Regions from separate parts of the Litorihabitans aurantiacus genome, predicted to be linked through region 2. Evidence: riboswitches for the same ligand, from Rfam matches in the RefSeq annotation. Region 2 holds a riboswitch; each other region holds the start of a gene.

Region 1 (5,512 bases), 230 kb from region 2:
TCGAGGAGGTCGCGGCTCCGGTGGTCGACGGCGTGGTCGCGCCGGTGGTGGACGAGGTCGTGACCCCCGTGGTCGACGACGTGGTCGCCCCCGTCGTCGAGCAGGTCGCGGACGGCGTCGTGACACCGGTCGTCGCTGCGATCGAGCCGGTTCTCACCCCCGTGGTCGACGCGGTCGAGCCGGTCCTGACCCCGGTGGTCGAGGGTGTCGGTGGCGTGGTCGACCCCGTGCTCGAGCCGCTCGTGCCCGCGCTGCCGGGTGGGCTCGAGGAGGAGGTCGCGCCCGTCGTGCCGGTGCCCGCTCCCGGCCTCCCCGGGATGCCCGGGACGCCCGCCGACTCCGGCGCACCGCTGCCCGCGCCTGTGCTCCCCTCCATCCCGGCGCAGCCGGACGCCGGCCAGGTGGCGCTCGCGGACGCCGGCGCCGCGTCGACGGCCGGCGACGCCTCGTCGTCGCGCGACTCCGCCACCGCGCCGCGTACCGCGATCTCGACGCCGGTCGCCGCGCCGTCGGGCCCCGGGGGTGTCGAAGCACTTCCGCAGGCGTCCACCGCCACGCAGGACGGCGGAAGCGGTGCCGACGAGCGCGAAGGCAGCCCCTGGGGTGGTGCCGCCACGGTCGCCGTGATCGGTGGTGCGGCCACCGCCGTCGGCTCCGCGGGACCGACCCTGCTGCGCGAGGCGGCCCCGGCCGGCGGCGTCGCCCTCTCCGCCCTTCTTCTCGTGGGCGTGGCCCGGCGTCACCAGGACGCGCTGCCGCCCGCCCCCGCCCTGCGCATCCCCGTCTCTCCCGCCTGAGGGTCGTCGCGACCGGACCACGTCCGGCAGACGACATCGCGCCACGTGGCGCACCCACCCTCAGTCAAGGAGAAGGATCGATGCACGTAGTCATGCGTCGAGCACTGCAGACGGTGCTCGTGTCAGGCGGCCTGGTGGCCGCAGCTGCGGGGGCGGCTCACGCCTCCGACGGGTTGCTGGGAGACGTCGGGATCGACGTCCCGGTGACCGTTCCGGTGGAGGTCAGCGACGTCGCCGTCGGCCTCCTCGGTGACGCCGCCGTGGTGTCGCCGCCGGCGGCCCCGGCCGAGGCCCCGCCCCAGGCGCCGGTCGGCGGCGGTGGTGAGGTCGAGCGTCCGGTGGAGGCGCCGCAGGCGGCGGTCGAGGGCGACGGGCTCGCCGGGGACGTCTCGGTCGAGGCGCCCGTGACCGTCCCCGTCGACGTCGAGTCGATCGCGGTCGGGGACGCGACGGTCGTCTCGCACGAGGAGCCCGCGGCTCCGGCGCCGGCAGCTCCCGCCGAGGCGGCTCCGGCCGCTGTGGCGGAGGAGTCGTCGCACTCGGACGACGGTCTGGTCGGTGACGTCTCGGTGGTGGCGCCGGTGACGGTGCCGGTGGAGGTGTCCGACGTGGCCGCGGGTGTCCTGGGTGATGCCGCGGTGGTCTCGCACGAGACTCCGGCTGCTGCTCCGGCTGCCCCGGTCGAGGCGGCTCCTGTCGCTGTGGCGGAGGACTCGTCGCACTCGGACGACGGTCTGGTCGGTGACGTCTCGGTGGTGGCGCCGGTGACGGTGCCGGTGGAGGTGTCCGACGTCGCAGCAGGTGTCCTGGGTGACGCTGCGGTGGTCTCGAACGAGACGCCCGCGGCTGCCTCGGCCGCTCCGGTGGCAGTGGCGCCGTTGGGCTCGGGCTCGGGCTCGGACTCGGACTCGGACGACGGTCTGATCGGTGATGTCTCGGTGGTGGCGCCGGTGACGGTGCCCGTGGAGGTGTCCGACGTCGCTGCTGGTGTCCTGGGTGACGCCGCGGTGGTGTCCAACGAGTCGCCCGCTGCTCCGGCCGCTCCGGTGGCGGCTGCGCCGTCGTCGTCGGGCTCGGGCTCGGACGACGGCCTCGTCGGTGACATCTCGGTGGTGGCGCCGGTGACGGCGCCCGTGGACGTGTCCGACATCGCCGCAGGTGTCCTGGGTGACGCTGCGGTGGTCTCGAACGAGACCTCGGCTGCTGCTCCCGCGGCTCCGGTGGCGGCTGCGCCGTCGTCGTCGGGCTCGGGCTCGGACGACGGCCTCGTCGGTGACATCTCGGTGGTGGCGCCGGTGACGGCGCCCGTGGACGTGTCCGACATCGCCGCAGGTGTCCTGGGTGACGCCGCGGTGGTGTCCAACGAGTCGCCCGCTGCTCCGGCCGATCCGGTGGCGGCTGCGCCGTCGTCGTCGGGCTCGGGCTCGGACGACGGCCTCATCGGTGACATCTCGGTGCTGGCACCGGTCACGGTGCCCGTCGACGTGAGCTGCATCGCCGCCGGAGTCCTCGGCGACGCCGCGGTTGACTGCACCACGACGCCCGCGCAGCCGGTCGACACCACCCCGGGCGCCGAGGCTCCCGGCGGCGGTACGGGCGGTGGCGGTCTCATCGGCGACATCGGGATCGAGCTGCCGGTGACCGTCCCTGTCGACGTCGGCTGCATCGCGGTCGGTCTCCTGGGTGACGCCACGGCCGAGTGCACGACGGCCGCCGTCGACCCGGTGGACCCGGTGGACCCGGTGGACCCGACCGACCCGGTGGACCCGACCGACCCGGTCGACCCGGTTGACCCGACGGATCCGACGGACCCGGTCGACCCGACGGACCCGGTCGACCCGACGGACCCGGTGGACCCGGTTGACCCGACGGACCCGGTCGACCCGACGGACCCGGTCGACTCGACGGACCCGGTCGACCCGACCGACCCGACCGACCCGACGGACCCGACGGACCCGACCACGCCCGTCACCCCGGTGACGCCGGTGACCCCGGTGACGCCGATCGACGTCACGACCCCGGGGACCACCCCCGGCGGCTTCATCAGTGACGACGGCCGCGTGATCACCGCGACCGGCACCACCGGTGCCGGCACGACCATGCAGGTCGCGAGCCAGCAGTCCTCCCTCCCGACCACGGGCGTCACTCCGTTCGCGGCCGGGATCGCAGGGCTCCTGCTCCTCCTGGGGGCGGCTGCGCTGCGGTACTCGCGTCGGTCGACCTCGGCGGTGTGAGGCTGCGTCGACCACCGACGCGTCGCACCTGCTGACGCACGCCACGACGTCTCCCGGGCGGGCCGCCCGCCCGGGAGGCGCCGTCGTGCGCCGGAGCGGGACGGGATGCGGACCGATGTCGGACCCTCGTGACACCTTCGCTACCATCGGCGGGACCATCCAGAGCAGCTGAGAGACCTGGCTCGACGACGCTGCAGCAACCCCCGTCACGGGTGCGGGTGCTACCGCCAGGCCCGATGGAGGAGTGAGCATGACCGATTCCGCATCGTCCGACTGTCGTCACGACGGCGGCACCCACGGCTACGCGGGCGATCTCACGCCCGCCGAGGCGTGGGAGGCGCTGGAGCAGGACGGCGAGGCCGTCCTCGTCGACGTCCGCACCCCCCAGGAGTGGCAGCACACCGGGGTGCCGGACCTGACGTCGCTCCACCGTGACGCCGTCCTCGACCCGCTGCAGACGTTCCAGGGGCCGAACCCGGACTTCCTCGAGGCGCTGACGCGCGCCGGTCTCACCCCCGGCGACAACCGGACCGTCCTGTTCGTGTGCAAGTCGGGCGGTCGTTCGATCGCCGCGGCCCAGCTCGCGACGTCGGCCGGGTTCGGCCCGGCGTACAACGTGCTCGAGGGCGTCGAGGGTCACGCCGGCCCCGGCTGGGCGGGTCAGGGCCTGCCGCTGCGCGCGTGGGAGGGCGAGCGATGACCGACCCGCAGCCGCGCTCGCACCTGCCCGAGGGACTCCGTCCGGCGACGCTCGCCGTCCGCGGCGGCCAGGAGCGCACCGGCTTCATGGAGATCTCGGAGCCGCTGTTCCTCACGCAGGGCTACGCCTACCCGCGTGCGGCCGACGCCGAGGCCGCCTTCCTCGGCGAGCTCGACCGCTTCACGTACACGCGCTACTCGAACCCGACCACCTCGGCGTTCGAGGAGCGGCTCCGGCTCATCGAGGGGGCGGAGGCGTGCTTCGCGACCGCGACCGGGATGGCCGCGGTCTTCGCATCGATGGCGTGCCTCGTGCGCCAGGGCTCGCGCATCGTGGCCGGGCGCGCGATGTTCGGATCCACGCTCCTCGTGCTGGACGAGCTGTTCACCGGGTGGGGCGTCGAGACCGTCTACGTCGACGCGCACGACACCGCGCAGTGGGCTGAGGCGCTGGCGAGGCCGACCGACGTCGTGTTCTTCGAGACGCCGTCGAACCCGATGCAGGACATCGTGGACGTGCCCGAGGTGAGCCGCCTCGCCCACGCGGCGGGCGCCGTCGTGATCGTCGACAACGTCTTCGCGACGCCGGCGCTCCAGCGGCCGCTCGCGCTCGGCGCCGACGTCGTCGTCTACTCCGCCACGAAGCACATCGACGGCCAGGGGCGCGTGATGGGTGGGGCCGTGCTCGGTCCGCGCGACTACGTCACCGGGCCGCTGCAGACCTTCATCCGCAACACCGGCCCCACGATGAGCCCGTTCAACGCGTGGACGCTGCTCAAGGGCCTCGAGACGATGGACCTGCGCATCGCCCGGCAGTGCGAGAGCGCGCTGCGGGTCGCGCAGTGGCTCGAGACGCAGTCGGCCGTGACCGAGGTCCGCTACCCCTACCTGCCTTCGCACCCCCAGCACGAGCTCGCGAAGGCGCAGCAGAGCGCGGGCGGCACGGTCGTCGCGTTCACGCTCGACGGGCCGCAGGATCCCGACGGCGGGAAGCACCGCTCGTTCGCGTTCCTGGACGCGCTGCGGATGATCGACATCTCGAACAACCTCGGGGACGCCAAGTCGCTCGTCACGCACCCCGCGACGACGACGCACATGAAGACCGGCTACGACGGGCGCCAGCGCGTCGGCCTCTCGGAGACGACGATCCGGTTGTCGGTCGGGCTCGAGGACCCGGACGACCTGCTCGACGACCTCGCGCGGGGGCTCGCCGCCGGGTTCTGAGGGGTTGGTGGACGTCAGGCGTCAGGCGGCGCCGCGCGGCCGGGTGGCGGGCCGCGTCGTGTCGGGTGTCTCGACCAGCGTGCTCACTCCGCCGATCTCGCGCCGGTAGCGGTGCCCCTCGGGCGTGCGCCACAGCGCGGCACCCGTGGCGTCGAGGGTCAGCTCGTGACCGAGGTGCGTCTTCACCAGGTGGTGGTGGCGGCACAGCGGCCGGAGGTTCGCCGCGGTCGTGTGCCCCGCGGGCCAGGGCGTGACGTGGTCCAGGTCGCACGCCGAGGCGAGCACGGTGCACGACGGCGCGACGCACGTCGGGTGCATCACGCGCACCTCCCGCGCGAGGGCCGCACCGGGGACGTACCCGGCCCGGCCTGCGGCTGACCCGCCGCCGTCGGTCACCTCGACGGTGCGGCCGTCGGTCACCTCGACGGTGCGGCCGTCGTCGTGATCGGGACCGGCGGCGACCGGCGTGACGCTCACGGTGAGGTGCGACGGCGGGTCCACGGCAAGCGCCCGCGCCGTCACCGGATCGAGGGGGCCCAGTCCGAGGACCGCCGGCAC
Region 2 (5,512 bases):
TCACGCTGACGCCCGAGTGGCTCAAGCAGTTCGCCATCGCGACGTTCGGCGAGTCCGACAAGATCGCGCTCCAGGTGGGCATGGGGATCACCGTCCTCGTGCTCGCCGGCGTCATCGGCGTCGTGGCGCGCCGCAGCCCGCGCATCGCGGCCGTGATCCTCGGACTCCTCGTGGCGGTCTGCGGGGTCGCGGTGATCACCCGGCCCGCCGCCGTCGGCGTGTGGGACCTCATCCCGTCACTGGTCGGCGGCGTGGTGGGCGTCTACGTGCTCGGCCTCCTCTTCCGCCGCACCGCGCTGGACCGCGAGACGCGCGAGCGGCTGATCGCCGAGCGCGACGGCGAGGGCGCGACGGGCGGCAAGGACACGAAGGGCTCGAAGGACGCCGAGGACGCGACGGACACCGAGGCCGAGACGGACGCCAAGGCCGCCGAGGGCGCCGGGACGACCGACCCGCGCGAGTACCCCACGCGTCGTTCCACGAAGCCCGCCTACGCCAGCTCCCTGGGCCGCCGTCGCTTCCTCGGTCTCGTCGGGATCACCGCCGCCGCGGCGGCGGCCGCGACCGCCGTCGGGCGACTCCTGCCCAGCTCGGCCGACGTGAACGCGAGCCGCGAGGCGCTCCGGCTCCCCGAGGCGACGCCGCAGCAGTTCCCCTCGGGCCTCTCGCTCGACACGATCGACGAGGCGGTCGAGGGGCAGGAGCCGTTCCTCACGCCGAACGAGGACTTCTACCGCATCGACACGGCGCTGACGCTGCCCAACATCACTGCCGAGGACTGGTCGCTGCGCATCTACGGCCTCGTGGACACCGAGCGCACGCTGACGTATCAGGAGCTCCTGGAGCTGGAGCAGGTCGAGCGCACGATCACCATGACCTGCGTCTCCAACGAGGTCGGGGGCTCGCTCGTCGGGACGGCCACGTGGACCGGTACCCCCTCGAGCCGCTCCTGAAGGACCTCGGCCCGGCGTCGGACGCCGACTGCGTGCTGTGCACCAGCATCGACGGGTTCACGCTGACCGCCCCCTCGAGGCGCTGACCGACGGGCGCGACGCGCTGCTCGCCGTCGGGATGAACGGTGAGGTGCTGCCGCAGCGCAACGGGTTCCCGGTGCGCATGGTCGTGCCGGGTCTGTACGGCTTCGTCTCCGCGACGAAGTGGGTCGTGGAGATGAAGGTCTCGAGGTTCGCCGACGAGGTCGCGTACTGGACCGAGCGCGGCTGGGCCGAGCAGGCACCGATCAAGACCGCCTCCCGCATCGACGTGCCGCGCGGCTTCAGCCAGGTCAGCGCCGGCGACGAGGTCGTGATCGGTGGTGTCGCGTGGGCACAGACTCGGGGGATCGCCTCGGTGGAGATCCAGGTCGACCAGGGGGAGTGGCAGGAGGTCGAGCTCTCGCCGGCGCTCTCGAACGACACGTGGCGCCAGTGGCGCACGACGTGGACCGCCGAGCAGGGCGTGCACACGATCCGCTGCCGCGCCTACGACGGCGACGGCGAGCTCCAGATCGAGGAGATGGTCGCCCCCATCCCGAACGGGTCCTCCGGCTACGACTCGCGCAGCATCACGGTCACCTGACGTACCGGGGGCGACCCTGTCGCACCCCACCTGACCAGCATCGATGGGTCGGATCGAGAATTTTCTCGATCCGACCCATCCGCTTTCCCGGGGGCGCCGAACCATCCGTGAGAGACCGGCCGACAGGCCGCACCCCGATCGAAGGAGACACTCAGATGTTCACCACCAAGAAGACCTTCACGTCGCTGGCCGCCGCTGCCGCTCTCGCGCTCACGCTGTCGGCGTGCGGTGGCGGCGGCGACGAGGCCGAGACCCCGATGTCGCCGAGCGAGACCTCGTCGTCCTCGGAGTCGATGAGCCCGTCCGAGACCGAGACGTCGGCCAGCCCGTCCGAGGACATGACCGAGTCCGAGTCGATGGACCCGAGCATGGACCCGGCCGCCAACCTCGTCGGCCCCGGCTGCGCCGCCTACGCGGAGGCCGTGCCGGACGGCGCCGGCTCCGTCTCCGGCATGGCGCAGGACCCGGTCGCCACGGCCGCGTCGAACAACCCGCTGCTGACCACCCTGGTCTCCGCGGTCTCCGGCCAGCTCAACCCCGAGGTCGACCTCGTCAGCACGCTGAACAGCGACGAGTTCACCGTCTTCGCGCCGGTCGACGACGCGTTCGCGAAGATCGACCCCGCGACCCTCGAGTCGCTCGGTGGCGACGCCACCGCGCTCTCCACGGTCCTGACCTACCACGTGGTCCCCGGCCAGCTCGACCCCGAGCAGGTCGTCGGCACCCACACGACCGTCGAGGGCGAGGACCTCACGATCGAGGGTTCGGGCGACGACCTGATGGTCGGCGGCCAGGCCTCCGTCATCTGCGGTGGCGTCCAGACCGCCAACGCCACGGTCTACCTCATCGACACGGTGCTCATGCCGCCGTCGATGATGTCCTGAGCCTCACCCCGCTGACCCACAGCGCCCCGTCCCCGATCAGGGGGGCGGGGCGCTGTGCTGTCCTCGGAGTGGCCCGGGCTCGAGCCGACCACGATGCGGACGCCCCGCCCGTCCCGTGGACTCGGGCCCCGCCGTCGGGCTAGGGTCGCAGCACCATCCAGAGCGGCCGAGAGACCTGGCTCGTCGACGCCGCAGCAACCCCCAACGGAAGCCTCCCGCGGGAAGGGTGCTCACGCCAGGACCGATGGAGACACCGATGCGGGCACACCCCTCTCGGCGTCCGGTACCCGGGAGGCGCGTGGCATGACCACCTCCGACCTGTACCGGCCGCCCCGACCGACGATCAGCTACGAGCTCTACCCCCGCGCACGCCGAAGGGCGAGGCGCAGGTGTGGGACACCGTGACCACCCTCAGCGACCACGTCGCCGACTACTTCTCCGTGACCTACGGCGCCTCGGGCTCGACGGCGGAGAGGTCGCAGGCGCTGGTGGCGCGCATCATCGCCGAGACGCGCGTCCCGGTCATCGCCCACCTGACGTGCGTGGGCCGCACGGACCCGCAGCTGCGCGAGGTCGTGGGCGAGTTCCTCGACGCCGGCGTCCGCAACTTCCTCGCGCTGCGCGGCGACCCGCCCGCGGGGGAGACCGACTGGGCGCCCGGGCCAGACGAGGTCGCGCGCGCCTGCGACCTCGTCACCCTCATCCGCGAGGTCGAGGCCGAGCGGTTCGGCACCCGCGGGCTCGACCCGCTCTCGCGCCTGGCGGACCACCGCAGCCGCCGCGCGGCGGTGAGCATCGCCGTCGCCGCCTACCCGGGGATGCCCGAACCGGGCGCGGGTTTCCGCGTGCGCGACGACGAGCTCGCCGCCCTGCGAGCCAAGCAGGACGCGGGCGCCGATTTCGCCATCACGCAGCTGTTCTTCGACGCTGCGGCGTACCGCGAGCTGCTGCGCGCCGCCGTCGCGGCCGGCATCACGATCCCGCTGGTGCCCGGCATCCTGCCGCTGACCGACCCCTCACGGATACGCCGCCTGTGCGACCTCAACGCGATCCCGCACCCGCGCGAGCTGCTCGCGCGGCTCGAGGACGCGCCGGAGCCGGACCGGGCGCGCGTGGGCCTCGAGGCGACGTCGTCGCTCATCCGCGAGGTGCTGCACGCCGGCGCCCCCGGCCTGCACCTCTACACGTTCAACAGGTCCGACGGCGTGACCGCCCTCCTCGAGGACGTCCTGCGCCAGACCGTCTGACGCCCCCACCAGCCAGCACGACCAGCACCACCGGAACCAAGCGCCGCAGCCGGAGCCCCGCGCGGCGTGACCACCCGGCACCACCAGAGCCACCCGATCACCCCGCACGACGTCGCATGCCGGAGCCCCGCGCGACGCCGCTGCTCACCGCACCCACCGACGCTCGAAGGAGCACACGTGACCAGTTCCGCCACGCACGCCCCCGCCCACCCGACCGCCTCGATCCTCGGCTACCCCCGCATCGGCCCGCGCCGCGAGCTCAAGAAGGCGGTCGAGAGCCACTGGGCCGGCCGCACCACGCTCGGGGAGCTCGAGACGAGCGCGGCCGCGCTGCGCCGTCGCACGCTGGAGCGCCTGCGCGAGCTCGGTCTCGGCGCGGAGGACTCGGCGATCCCGCTGGACTTCTCCTACTACGACCAGGTGCACGACGCGACGCTCGCGCTCGGGATCGTGCCCGAGCGGTTCGCGGACGTGCGCGCCGCCGACGGTTCGATCGACCTCACCGGCTCCTTCACGCTCGCGCGCGGCGAGGGCGAGCGGGTGCCGCTCGAGATGACCAAGTGGCTGGACTCCAACTACCACTACCTCGTGCCCGAGATCGGGCCGGACACGGCGATCGGCTACGCGGGGTCGCGTCGCGTCGCCGAGGTGCGCGAGGCGGCGGCGCTCGGCGTCGTGGGTCGTCCGGTCGTCGTCGGGCCGGTGTCGCTGCTGCTTCTGGCCAAGGCGGCCGACGGCGCGCCCGAGGGCTTCTCGCCGCTCGACCGCCTGGACGAGGTGGTCGAGGCCTACGTCGCGCTGCTCGCTGACCTCCGGGCCGCCGGGGCCGCGTGGGTGCAGCTCGACGAGCCCGCCCTGACGAGCGACACCTGGGCCGCGTCGCCGGCGCAGGTGCGCGGCGCCGTCGCCCGCGCCTACGGCGTGCTCACGACGGCGGAGGTCGCGACGGGCGGTCGGCCCGCCATCGCCGTCGCGGCGGGCTACGGCGCGCTCGGCGACGCGATCGACCCGCTGCTCGCGGCCGGCGTGGAGGCGATCGCGCTGGACCTGGTGAAGGGCGAGGTGCCGGCGGCGTCGGCGCCCGACGGCGCGACGCGCGACTTCTCACGGGTCGCGCTGCTCGGCGGGGTGGTCGACGGGCACAACGTGTGGGCGACCGACCTCGACCGCGCCGCCGCGCGGCTGGAGGAGCTGCGGGCGCTCGGCGCGGCGAGCACCGGCGTGACGACGTCGACGTCGCTGTTCCACGTGCCGCACACCGTGGCCGACGAGGCCGGCAACCCCGAGCTGCCGGCGCAGGTGGCCTCGTGGCTCGCGTTCGCCGACGAGAAGGTGGGCGAGGTGCTGGCGCTCGCGGCCGGGCCCGAGGTGGCCACCGCCGCCTTCGCCCGCTCGCGCGAGGTCGCGGCCGACCGCGCCGCGGCGCCCGGCGTGCGCCGCGCGGAGGTGCGGGACCGGACGGGCTCGCTCGCGCCGTCGTCGTTCTCGCGCGAGGAGTATGGCGTGCGCCGGGCCGCGCAGGAGGCGGTGCTCGACCTCCCCGCGCTGCCGACCACGACGATCGGCTCGTTCCCGCAGACGGGCGAGCTGCGCCGGGCACGGGCGGCGCTGCGCGCCGGGACGCTGTCGGACGGTGAGTACACCTCGGCCATGCGCGAGGAGGTGGCGCGCGTGATCGCGCTGCAGGAGGAGCTCGGCCTGGACGTGCTGGTCCACGGCGAGCCCGAGCGCAACGACATGGTGCAGTACTTCGCCGAGAACCTCGACGGGTTCGCGGTGACGCAGCACGGCTGGGTGCAGAGC
Region 3 (5,512 bases), 160 kb from region 2:
GTCGACCTGCTCGCCGGTGTCGAGCCGCACGTCGACGAGGCCGCTGCGCATGTGCTCGTAGGCGCAGGTGACGATGCGGGCGTCGCGATTGTCGGTCTGGTCGTCCCTGCTGAGGGCGACGCGCGCGGCGTGGTGAGAGGTGAGGACGTAGTACATCTCCCAGTTGGTGTCCGCGACGCGCACGACGGCAAGGACGAGCTCGCCGTCAAGCAGGTGCCCGGCGAGGGCGCATTCGAGGACGGGGACGGTCTCTGGCTGGACGCCGACCCCGAGGGCGAGGGGCAGGGGGTCGCCGGTGACGCGGCCGTCGGGGGGTGTGGTCGCGGAGGATCGGGCGCACGTGTCGACCGTAGGGGAGAGGGGCGACAGCTGCTCGGGGTCCGCCCGAATGCGGGAGTTTGAGGGGCGTGCCACGATCGGGCCATGTCGCCGTGGACCCGTCCATCAATTCTCAGCCCCAGCCGCCAGAGCGACGCGCGTCGGCACCTCTTGCGATACTTCGCCGGAAGCGACTACTCCGGGTCCTACTTCGAGGAGGTCGGTGGAGACAGGGTCGATCCAAACCGGGTTACCTCGGAGGATCTGGTGGCGCTGGCGATGCTCTCGGTTCCGGTCCAGGGAGCGGCGGCGCGCGAGCTCCTCGGGGGAGGGCCGGCGCTGCGATCGCGGGCCTCCTGAAACAGATCCCAAGCCGTGCGAGTCTTGAGTTTCCGGACGGCCGGAAGATCCTGCAGTCCGAATTGCTCCTACAGACCTGGGTCGAGGTGAGGAAAGTCCGCACCTTCGGTCCGGTGCGCACCAGCAAGCTCCTGGCTCGCAAGCGCCCCCACCTCGTTCCCATCTATGACGAGCACATCAGGACGCAGTTCGGAGCGCCTCACAGCGGTGACCAGTGGAGCGCCTGGGCGGGTATGTTCGCGGACCCCACGCTCGTTCAGCACCTCGCTGCGCTGCGCAGGAGTGCTGGCGTGGATGGCAGCGTCTCACTGCTGCGGGTCCTCGACGTCGTCGTATGGATGGAGGGGAAGCACGGTTCCAGCGTCCCGGAGTCGGCGAGGACAGCCCACGCGGAGCTTTAGGGGGTTGCCGAGGCCCGTGACAGGGGCCCATAACTTCTCAAAGTTATGAGTCGGGGGCATGACTGGCGTAGGCGGTCGAGCCGCCGCTGATGCGCAGTTTTCCGCGCGTGGCAGCGGTTCGGTGGTCCATCGCGACCGTCACGCTGGACATGCTCTGCCGCCCATAAAGAGCTCATAACCGGACCACTCCAATGGATCGGTCCACGCTGAGACGTCGTCGGCGGCGCACTGTCAGGCCGCGACCTTCGAGCGTGACAGCCGGCCGCCCGACGCCGGCCCCGCCCGCTCAGTCCCGCCCGCCAGCCCCCTCCGCGAACTCGAACGCGACCGCAGCATCCGGGTCGATCCCGCTCACGATCCCGCGGTAGAACGCCATCGCCTGCTCGCGCAGCAGCTCGTCGTTGCTGTCGAGGTACTCCTGCTCGACCCCGCCGTCGAGGATGGTGCCGACCATCTCGACCTCGTCGATCTCGGGGGTGACGAAGCTGAGCACCCCGTTGTTCTCGACGACGAGCTCGAAGCTCTCGTCGTCGTGCCCGATGAGGACGAACTCGGGGATGGTGATGAGGTACTCGCCCTCGCCGGTCTCCTCGATCGCGACGTCCTCGCCCTCGATGCCCGCGAGCGCGCTGAACTCGTAGCGCATGAACGAGGAGCGCGCGCTGCCCGGGATCGTGATCCCGAGGACCTCACCGGTCGAGCTCTCCTCCAGCAGGCCCTGGATCCCGAGCGTCAGCAGCACGACCTGCTCCTCCGTCTCGACGGCGTCGAGCACGGAGACGTCGCGCGTCACCCGGTCGGTCGTCACCGTCGGCGCCGAGAGGTCGAAGCGGCCCGTGAGCGTGAGGACGAGCAGGATCGTCAGCACGGCCGCGGCGAGCCACCCCAGCCATCCGAGCCACGGTCGTGAGCCGGCCTGGGATCGAGTCGTCATGTCGTCTCCGTCGTCAGGTGCGTGCCGATCCCCCTCGAACGTAACGGCTCGGAGGCGCGGCGCCACGAACGGCTTTCGTGCCCCGCGCTCAGCCACCCATCTCCCACCGCACGATCCCCGCCAGCCTCGCCGCGTCCACCCCGAGCACCATCCCCTCCGGCAGCGACCGCTCGAACATCGCGACCACCGACCGCGCCGACGCCTCCGCGGACGCCGGGTGCGCGCTCGACCACGCGCGCCAGGTGACGACCGGCTCGGGCGACGGCGGGGCCCAGCCTCCGCCGTCGAGCACCGCCTGCGTCACCCGTCCCTGCGGCCCGAACCGCTCCGCCCACGGCACGACGGCGCGATCGCCGTCGACCATCCGCCCCATCGCGACCATCAGCTCCCGGGAGGCGTGGCGCTGGGCGAGCAGTCGCTGCGCACCCTGCACCGGCCGCGGAACCCACCTCGGCAGCGCGTCGACGGCGGCGCGGCACCGCAGGCACTCCCGCGTCCACCGGATCGCCACCCCGGGCCGCGGCCGCAGCTGCGCGTGGGCCACGCGCCAGCAGATGTCGCACACGCGCGCTGACACGAGCCGGCAGCCACCCGGGACCTCGCGGGGGTAGCCGACGGCGAGTCCGTGCACGCGGCAACCGCTGCTGCCGGTGTCCAGGCCGATCACACGCTCGCACGGCCGTGGCTCGGGGTCGCGGCGCCGCACGAGCCCGACGTCGATCCCCGGCCGACGCGGCACGCGCACGAAACCGGTACCCGGCACCCAGTCGAGCACGACGTCGCGGCTCACCATCGAGGTCAGCCACGCGCTGGTCTCCGGCGTCGCGTCTGTGGTGAACGGATCCTCGAAGAGCCGGCGGGCGTGATGGAGCAGCATCCACTCGGGCGACTCCATCATCGCCATCTCGAACGGCCACGGCAGCTCCTCCCAGTCGTGCCCGAACGGCGCGGCGAGGACGGAGGTGGGGACGAACGCCTCGAGGCAGGCGTTGTCGGGGTGGTCGGCGTGGTGCATGGGGGCGCGGACGAGGTCAGGCACGGTGGGGTCCTCACGGACGGGCGCCGGCGCGGGCGACGGCGGAGCACGACTTCCCATCGCGGGTGCGGCGGGCGGGTCTTGCTCCGGGAGCACCGTGCCGTGCGGCGCGGTTGCTGGCCAGCGAGCCGGAGGGCTTGGCGCTGGTCCTCGTGACCGGGCACCACTGTGCCACGGGGTGCCGACATCGGCGCGGTGTGCCGCGCTTCTTGCGAGCCCCGGTCTCAGGGGCCCTTGTTGGTGGTGAGGTTGGTGGGTCGGTCGGTGACGGGGACGTCGATGGCGCTCTCGAGGTCGTAGTCGAAGGTGCCGTTCTGGGTGGGGCCCTGCCAGGTGATGGTCCAGTTGCTGGTGGCGGTCAGGGTGTAGGTGCCAGGGGTGGTCCAGTGGTGGCCGCAGTCGGGCTCGTCCTGGAGGCTCATGGTGGCTGGTGGGGTGGCGATCTGGTCGCGGGTGCAGGTGAGGGTGGTGCCGTCGCCGGTGTCGTAGATGACGTCGTCCAGGGTGGCATCGAGGGTGATGGTGATGCCCTGCTCGTCGACCGCGGCGGACAGTGGCCCGATCGCGGCAGGCCCTCCCTCGGCCCAGAAGTAGGCGGGGGCGCCGATGAGGACGTTGGGGTCGGCCAGGTTGGGGCGCGGGGCCATCCCGAGGGTGATGGGGTCGAGGTCGAGCTGTGTCAGTGCCTGCCGGGCGACGGCCTCTTCGTCTACCGTGCGAGCGGCCTCAGCCCAGTACATCTCGGCCGTCGGGCACTCCGCGATCGTGTCACCCAGGGAAACGAGGCAGACGTACGGAGTGCACTGGACGATGATTCCGTCGGTTCTACCCGCCCAGGCGGGGTCGTCCGGTGCTGGCTGCGGCGATGCTGGCTTCGCATAGCAGCGCCCCGTCCAGGACCCCGCGTACGTCTCGCACGGAATTGTCCGACCCCCTGTTTCGCACACTCGCGGGACGGTAGGTGCGGGCTCGCCGTCCGGCGGTGGCGGGCCGCCCGGCTTTCCGTCGTCGTAGCAACCCGTCGAGACTTCACCCGTGACCGGGTCCTTCCGCTCCCAGCAGATCTCGGCGGCAGCCGCGTCAGGCGTCGGCGCCACGACCATTGCCCCGATGAAGAGGAGCACGACAGCAGCGAGGGCCTGAGCGCGACTTCTCAGCATGTCTGGTCGGGTTGGGGTTCGATCTCCTCGATGGTCCAGAACACGTCGGACTGCTTCTGCAGCCTGACCTGGGTGGGGAAGCGGGTGCTCGGGCGCTCGCTCTGCTCACCATTCGCCTCGAACGACGTCACGGCTGAGGAGTCCACGCAGACGACCGCATCCGCCATCGGAAAGTCTTCCGGGTTCGCGGGCAGGGTGACCTGGAAGGAGGAGAGGGCCACGTCGCCCTCGGTCCGTTCTCCCGTGGCGGCCATCTGCTCGTAGTAGGACGTGAGCGGCGCCTGCAGGTCCGGCCCCCAGAAGTGGGCGAGCTCCTCCTGCCACGTCGCGTAGCTCGCGGCACCGACACGGCCGAGGGCGGCGTAGTACTCGACGACGGTCAGCTTCGCCGCCTCGATGTTCTGCTCCTCGGGCGTGAGCGTCGGAGTCTCTGTCTCGCTCGCCGTCGGGCTCGGTGTCTCGGTCGCCGTCTCCGTGGGCTCCGCCGACGTCGAGCTCTCGGTCGGCTCCGGTTCCTCGTCCGGCGAGCAGGCGGTGACCCCACCCACGACGATCCCGAACGCAGCGAACCCCGCTGCCACGCGCGCGTAGCGCCCACCTCTGGTCATGGTTCCGCCCCCTGACGCCTCCAGATTGCTGCCGAGAGTAGGGCACCCCGACCCCGCCCGACCAGACCCGGTGCCCGATCTGTGGACAGCGACCACACCGCCGATGAGGTCCGCGGCCCCCCCGCGCGACGACCGCAACTGACCCTGCGCCGTCGTTCCCGCGCATCGACGAGGACGCAGGACCCGGATAGCCGAACGACTGTTGCGCCCGACACGGATACGAACTCGCATCCGTGCCGAGCGCAACAGTCGCGAAGGACCAGCCCCCGGAACAGCCCCCTACTGCTGCACGGTCGCCTTCCCCTCGACCCACCGCCGAGCCCCCACACCTGCCGGCCGGTACACGTAGTCGTCCGCCCCGCCCACCGCCCCGAGCACCTCGGCCTTGTGGCGCACCACGTCCCGCACCACAGCCAGCGCCGGCGGGCAGATGTCCAGCGGTTCGCGCTGGGCCGGGTCGGCCAGGACCTCGCGCAGCTTGGCGTAGTACGCCGTCTTCATGTCGGCCGAGATGTTCACCTTGGCCACGCCGCGCTTCACGGCCTCCGACACCTCGGAGTCCACCGCGCCGGATCCGCCGTGCAGCACCAGCGGGATCCGCACGGCGTCGGTGATCCGCTCGATCAGGTCGAGCTTGAGCTCGGGCACGAAGCCGGGCGGGTACACCCCGTGCGCCGTTCCCACGGCGACGGCGA
Region 4 (5,512 bases), 2.5 Mb from region 2:
GGAAGCTCGCGCCGGCGGGAACGCGGTCGAGGATCTCGACGCGCGCCCAGGAGGTCACCTCGGCGAGGCGGGGTTCACCCGTCGGCAGCGTGGTGAGCGCGACGTCGGCGAACCGGTCGATCCCGGGCGTCGCGAACCGCACGGAGAGGTCTGCCTGGTCGTGGGCGAGGAAGCTCACGACGGCGGAGCTCGCCTCCCGCAGCGCCGGCCACGACGACGAGATCGACGTGATCGAGAACGCGAGCACGGCGGGCGCCGCCGAGACCGAGATCACCGACGTCGCCGTGAAGCCCACGGGGGAGCCGTCGGGTCCGGAGAGCGTCACCACGGCGACGCCCGACGGGTGCAGTCGGAACAGGTCCTTGAACGCGCGGGGGTCGAGCGGTGTCGGCGACGTCACGGGGGCGACGGCGGGCTCGGCGGGAGCATCAGGGTGGGCAGCCACCCCTCGACCGTACGTCCACTTCGGTGGCCGAACCCCGTGACCTTCACCTCGTCCACCATCCGGACCGGTTCCGGGTGCGACAGGTCGAGTGTGATCACCACAGGAGTGCCGGACACCCTGCGGGAAACACCGACGAGTCAGGGGTGGTCTCGCCCTCGCCCGCAGGCGTGGCAGGACGTCGCGCCGGATCACCGACGGAGGGACTGTCGGTGTCGATGAGCAACGGTGGGTCGCCGAAGTCGAGCCGGGGTCGGGTCGGGGGCGAGGAACCGGACGCGCTGCCCGACAGGTCACCCACCGGCCGGGATCTGGCCTCCGGCGGGGACGTGGCCTCCGGCGGTGACGTGCCCACCGGTAGGGGTCTGGTCTCCGGCGGGGACGTGGCCTCCGGCGGAGACGCGGCCTCCGGTAGGGGTCTGGCCTCCGGCGGGGACGTGCCCACCGGTAGGGGTCTGGCCTCCGGCGGGGACGTGCCTACCGCGGTGATCGGGGACGGCGGTCGGGACCGTGGGACGAGCAGGTCGTCGTGGAGGCGCGTCGTGGTTCCGATCGCGACACCTCCCGGCTCGGTGAACTCGAACCCGCCGTGCACCGACGTGATACGCGCGCGCTGCTCGTGGACACGGTGGTGGTGGGCGGAGCAGAGCGTGACGGCGTTGCCCAGGTCCGTTCCGCCGCCGTGCGACCAGTACGTCAGGTGGTGAACCTCGCACCACGACGCGCGCATCCGGCATCCCGGCCACTGGCAGTGCCGGTCGCGGACGAGCGCGGCGCGCCGGAGCGGGCCCGTGAACGTCCGCTCCGCGCGGCCGAGGTCGAGCGGCTCACCGGTCGGGTCGAGGACGGTGCGCTGCAGCACCGCGTCGCACGAGAGCACCTCGAGTGCGGCGAACGGCAGCAACGTGCCATCCATGAGCTGGGCCAGCGGGGGAGGAGCATCGAGTCCGCTGCGCTCGATCGCCGCGCCCGTCATCCGGCCGTGGGCTCCTGCTCCAGCCACGGGCGTTCGCGCCGTCGCATCTTCGTCGATGGGCGGCGCCGCGCCGGGCGCGTCACCCCGAACCCCCAACGGCGTACCTCCGCTCGTACCGGTCGTCCCTTCGCGGCGGCGCCGGGACAGGACCGCCCACGTCTCCTCCCGCAGCAGGACGCTCAGGTGCGGCCGCAGCTGCGCACCGGCGCGGTCGACCCCGACTCCGAGCGCGCGATCGCACAACGACACCAGCGCGTCGGCGGTGCGCTGCTGACCGGAGCGCTCGTCGTCGGCCGCCGGCACGGGTGTGACGGCCTCCAGCGCCGTGCGGACGGTCTCGCCCGCCACGACGTCGAGGAACCCGGACAGCTCGACACCGTCCGCCCGCGCCACCAGGCGCAGGTACCGACGGTGGCGTGCACCCGCGAAGGACCGGTCGGCGGCGTCCGCCTCGAGCTCGGCCGCGCGACGCTGCAGCACACGCCTGAGCGCGGGGACGTCGAGCTCGCGAGCGGCCTCGACGATCTCCTCCGCGTGCGCACCCAGCTCGCGCCGAGCGCGGTCGCCGGTGCGGGACAGGACGGACGAGACCGCCTGGGCGTGGTCGATGGTCAGACCGCCGTCGGCGACGGCTCGGGACAGTGCGGGCATGAGGTCGAGGGTGCGCCCGAGCTCGTCCTCCGCGAGCGCCTGGCCTCGGCCACGGCGCGTGGCGAGCCCTCGACGCAGGGCGAAGTCGCGCTCGACCGCAGGGTCTCGCGCGATCTCGGCAGCCTTGACGGCGCCGGCGAGACGCGTCTGCACGAGCCCGAGGAGCGAGACCGCGCGGTCCACGGCGTCGAGCGCGTGCCGCAGCTCCGCAGGGGTGTGTGTCTCGTCCGCGACGGCGGAGGTGAGGGCGCCGAGATGCGTGAGAAGGGCGTCGGCGTGGTGCGCCAGCGACGAGGGTCGATCGGCGGCCGTCCGCACCCCGGCGCGCCCACCGCCGTTGCCATCCGCGACGCCCGCGACACGGCCACCACCTACACGCGCCTCCGTGGCCCCGACGGTCGTCGGCGCGTCCGGAGCTGCATCGCCCCGTGCCTCCGCCCGAACCTCGAGAACCCCGACCATCGTCCACCCCCTCGGCGCCTCAGCCCGGTGCCGACCCCCTGTCGAACACCTGTTGCCAAGATACCTCCGAGCACTGACATCGAGTGGGTCTCCGCGGACTCTGGGGATAACTCCCGCCACCGATGCACCCTCGAGGTTGACACGGCAACCAAACCCCCCGTAGCGTCATCATCACGGTCTTGAGTACCAGCGTTCAGCCCCGGCTTGCTGGTCGGCAACCCTCCACCTGCGGTGGGGTGCCCCGGGTGACGACCAGGCCCTGACTACCTGTCAGGGCAAGCGCTCGTCCGCATCTCGCGGAAGCTACGAGGAAGAAGTCCGATGGTCACGGCTCAGCAGATGATTCCCCTGCGACGCTCCACCACCACCCTCATGTGTGGTGCGCTCACCGCGCACCCGTGTATGCGCTGACGGCGGCCGGAAGATCCCGCGGACCACGCGTCCGCCGGAGCTCCACCGCTGGCCAGGCCAGCATCCTGCCGTCGTGCCCCGGCTCCGCCCCACGGAGCGATCCCGTCCCGCGTCACCGCGCCCGCCCGCAGCACCCCGCCTCGCCCCTCGCGAGCCCGGTGCACAGAGCCCGCGGCGCGACCACGGCCCCGGACGGTCCACACGTCACACATGACCCCGCCCCGCGGGGAGAGGACCTCGAACCATGTCGCAGCACAGCTCGAACCAGCACACCTCCCAGCCCAGCCAGCCCGACCCGAACCAGCCCTCGCGCCGTCACCTCCACCTCGGCCTCGACCTCACGTCGCTGGGCGCCAAGGCCTCGACGTTCGCCCGCCCCGGCGCCGCCACCGGTGACCGCGTCGACGTCGCCGCCGTCGCCGAGTACGTGGACCTGGTTCGCGCCGCCGGCGTCGACCTCCTGACCTTCGGCGAGTCCTTCCGCCTCGACGACGCCCCGCGCCCCGACGCCTGGCTCGACCCGGCCGTCATCGCCTCGCGCCTCGCCGCCGCCGGTGCGCTCGCCGACGGCCCGGTCGTCGTCCCGGCGCTCCCCGCCGGCTTCCTCGACCCGGTGCGCCTGGCCCGCGCCGTCGCCGGCATCCACGCCCGCAGCGGCGGCCGTGCCGGCTGGCAGCTCCCGATCAGCGTCACGGCGGGCGGCGTGCACGCCGAGGTCCGCCGCGTCTGGAACGGCACGCCCGGTGCGGCCACCGGCGGCCGCGCACCCCTGATCGTGACCGCGCCGACCGAGGCGACCACGGCCGTCGTCGCCGGCCGCCACTCCGACGTCGTGCGCCTCACGGTCTCCAGCCCGGTCGAGGCCGCGCGCCGCCGGCACGCGATCCGCACGGCCGCGCTCGAGGCGGGCCGCAACCCCGACGACGTGCGCGTGGTGGTCGACGCCGTCACCGTCATCGCGCAGGACGCCCCGAGCGCGCTCTTCCGTGCCGACCTCATCCGCGACCTCGCCGGCGCGTCGGACCGCGACCAGCTCACCGTCGCGGGCACCGCGCGCGGCGTCGCCGACGTCTTCGAGGACTGGTTCACCCAGGGTGCCGTCGACGGGTTCGTGATCCAGCCCGGATCGCTCCCCGCCGACGTCCACGCCCTCGCGGCCGAGCTCGCGCCGGAGCTGCGCGAGCGCGGCCTCCTCGGCGTCGCGGGGTCGACGACGGCGGAGCCCGCCCCCGCCGCGACCTCGCGTCCGGCGTCGCCCGCGTCCCGCTGACGATCCGCGGGAGGTGGACCGCACGCCCGGTCCACCTCCCGCCGCCAGACCACCCGACGACCACCTGCTGACCACCGATCGCCCGCACCCGCGCGCGCCCTACCCTGGGGGCATGTCCGTGATCGAGACCGACGCCCCCCGCGCCGCGGAGGGCCCCACCGAGGGCGCGACGTCGGTGACCGACGCCGTCCATGCCGTCGCCCGCTCCGCCAAGGTCGCCTCCCGCGCTCTGGTTCGCGCCACGCGCGCGACCAAGGACGCCGCACTGCACGCCATGGCCGACGCACTGGTGGACCGCGCCGACGAGGTCGTAGCGGCCAACGCCGTCGACGTCGCGCGCGAGCGGGAGCGTGGCATGAGCCCCGGTCTCCTGGACCGCCTCACCCTGACCCCGGAGCGGATCGCCGCGATCGCCGGGGCGCTGCGCGACGTCGCGGCGCTGCCCGACCCGGTCGGCGAGGTCGTGCGCGGGAGCACCCTGCCGAACGGGCTGCGGGTGCGCCAGACGCGCGTGCCGCTCGGCGTCGTCGGCGTGATCTACGAGGCGCGCCCGAACGTGACGGTCGACGTCGTGGGCCTCGCCCTGAAGTCCGGCAACGCCGTCGTGCTGCGCGGCGGCTCGGCCGCCGCCTCCTCGAACACCGCGATCGTCGCCGTCCTGCAGGACGCGCTGGAGTCGCAGGGGCTGCCGCGCGACGCCGTCGCGAGCATCGACGAGCACGGGCGGCCCGGGGAGTGGCGCTCATGCGCGCCCGTGGGCTGGTGGACGTCGTCGTGCCCCGGGGTGGGGCGGACCTCATCGCGACGGTCGTGCGCGAGTCGACCGTGCCCGTGATCGAGACGGGCGTCGGCAACTGCCACCTCTACGTGGACGAGGGCGCCGACGTCGCGCAGGCCGTCGCGATCCTGCTGAACGGCAAGACGCAGCGCGTCGGGGTCTGCAACGCGCTCGAGACGCTGCTGGTCCACCGCAGCGCCGCCGAGCAGTTCCTGCCGGCCGCGCTCGCGGCGCTGACCGAGGCCGGGGTGCGCCTGCACGCCGACGACGACGCGGCCGCCCTCGCGCCCGAGGGGGCCGACGTCGTCGCCGCGACCGACGAGGACTGGGCCACGGAGTACCTCAGCCTCGACATCGCCGTGCGCGTGGTCGACGACCTCGACACCGCGCTCGACCACATCCGCACGTACTCCTCGGGCCACACCGAGGTCATCTGCACGCGCGACGTCACCGCGGCGCACCGCTTCAGCACCGAGCTCGACTCGGCCGCCGTCATGGTCAACGCCTCCAGCCGCTTCACCG

Evidence for each region. A riboswitch is a leader RNA that binds a small molecule or an ion and turns the genes downstream of it on or off. The one in region 2 is predicted to bind S-adenosylmethionine.
Region 1: another riboswitch for S-adenosylmethionine. It lies ahead of QQK22_RS17395 (rhodanese-like domain-containing protein); the one in region 2 lies ahead of QQK22_RS16330 (methylenetetrahydrofolate reductase).
Region 3: another riboswitch for S-adenosylmethionine. It lies ahead of QQK22_RS15600 (hypothetical protein); the one in region 2 lies ahead of QQK22_RS16330 (methylenetetrahydrofolate reductase).
Region 4: another riboswitch for S-adenosylmethionine. It lies ahead of QQK22_RS04195 (hypothetical protein); the one in region 2 lies ahead of QQK22_RS16330 (methylenetetrahydrofolate reductase).

What each region holds. Positions count from the first base shown of each region.
Region 1 is NZ_BSUM01000001.1:3,655,499-3,661,010, forward strand. Features, by position in the region: gene QQK22_RS17385 (hypothetical protein) at 1-797, shown strand, start outside; gene QQK22_RS17390 (hypothetical protein) at 890-3,031, shown strand; SAM riboswitch class I at 3,184-3,274, shown strand; gene QQK22_RS17395 (rhodanese-like domain-containing protein) at 3,282-3,731, shown strand; gene QQK22_RS17400 (O-succinylhomoserine sulfhydrylase) at 3,728-4,954, shown strand; gene QQK22_RS17405 (HNH endonuclease signature motif containing protein) at 4,976-5,512, opposite strand, start outside.
Region 2 is NZ_BSUM01000001.1:3,425,436-3,430,947, forward strand. Features, by position in the region: gene QQK22_RS16315 (molybdopterin-dependent oxidoreductase) at 1-953, shown strand, start outside; gene QQK22_RS16320 (molybdopterin-dependent oxidoreductase) at 991-1,578, shown strand; gene QQK22_RS16325 (fasciclin domain-containing protein) at 1,734-2,462, shown strand; SAM riboswitch class I at 2,613-2,713, shown strand; partial or broken gene QQK22_RS16330 (methylenetetrahydrofolate reductase) at 2,831-3,709, shown strand; gene metE (5-methyltetrahydropteroyltriglutamate--homocysteine S-methyltransferase) at 3,887-5,512, shown strand, end outside.
Region 3 is NZ_BSUM01000001.1:3,269,020-3,274,531, forward strand. Features, by position in the region: gene QQK22_RS15590 (hypothetical protein) at 1-414, opposite strand, end outside; gene QQK22_RS19430 (DUF6308 family protein) at 424-678, shown strand; gene QQK22_RS19435 (DUF6308 family protein) at 663-1,079, shown strand; gene QQK22_RS15595 (hypothetical protein) at 1,366-2,013, opposite strand; gene QQK22_RS15600 (hypothetical protein) at 2,102-3,052, opposite strand; SAM riboswitch class IV at 3,094-3,207, opposite strand; gene QQK22_RS15605 (hypothetical protein) at 3,274-3,696, opposite strand; gene QQK22_RS15610 (hypothetical protein) at 4,203-4,817, opposite strand; gene QQK22_RS15615 (ketose-bisphosphate aldolase) at 5,097-5,512, opposite strand, start outside.
Region 4 is NZ_BSUM01000001.1:902,784-908,295, forward strand. Features, by position in the region: gene QQK22_RS04185 (flavin reductase family protein) at 1-445, opposite strand, end outside; gene QQK22_RS04190 (DUF222 domain-containing protein) at 540-2,387, opposite strand; SAM riboswitch class IV at 2,707-2,819, shown strand; gene QQK22_RS04195 (hypothetical protein) at 3,187-4,212, shown strand; partial or broken gene QQK22_RS04200 (glutamate-5-semialdehyde dehydrogenase) at 4,325-5,512, shown strand, end outside.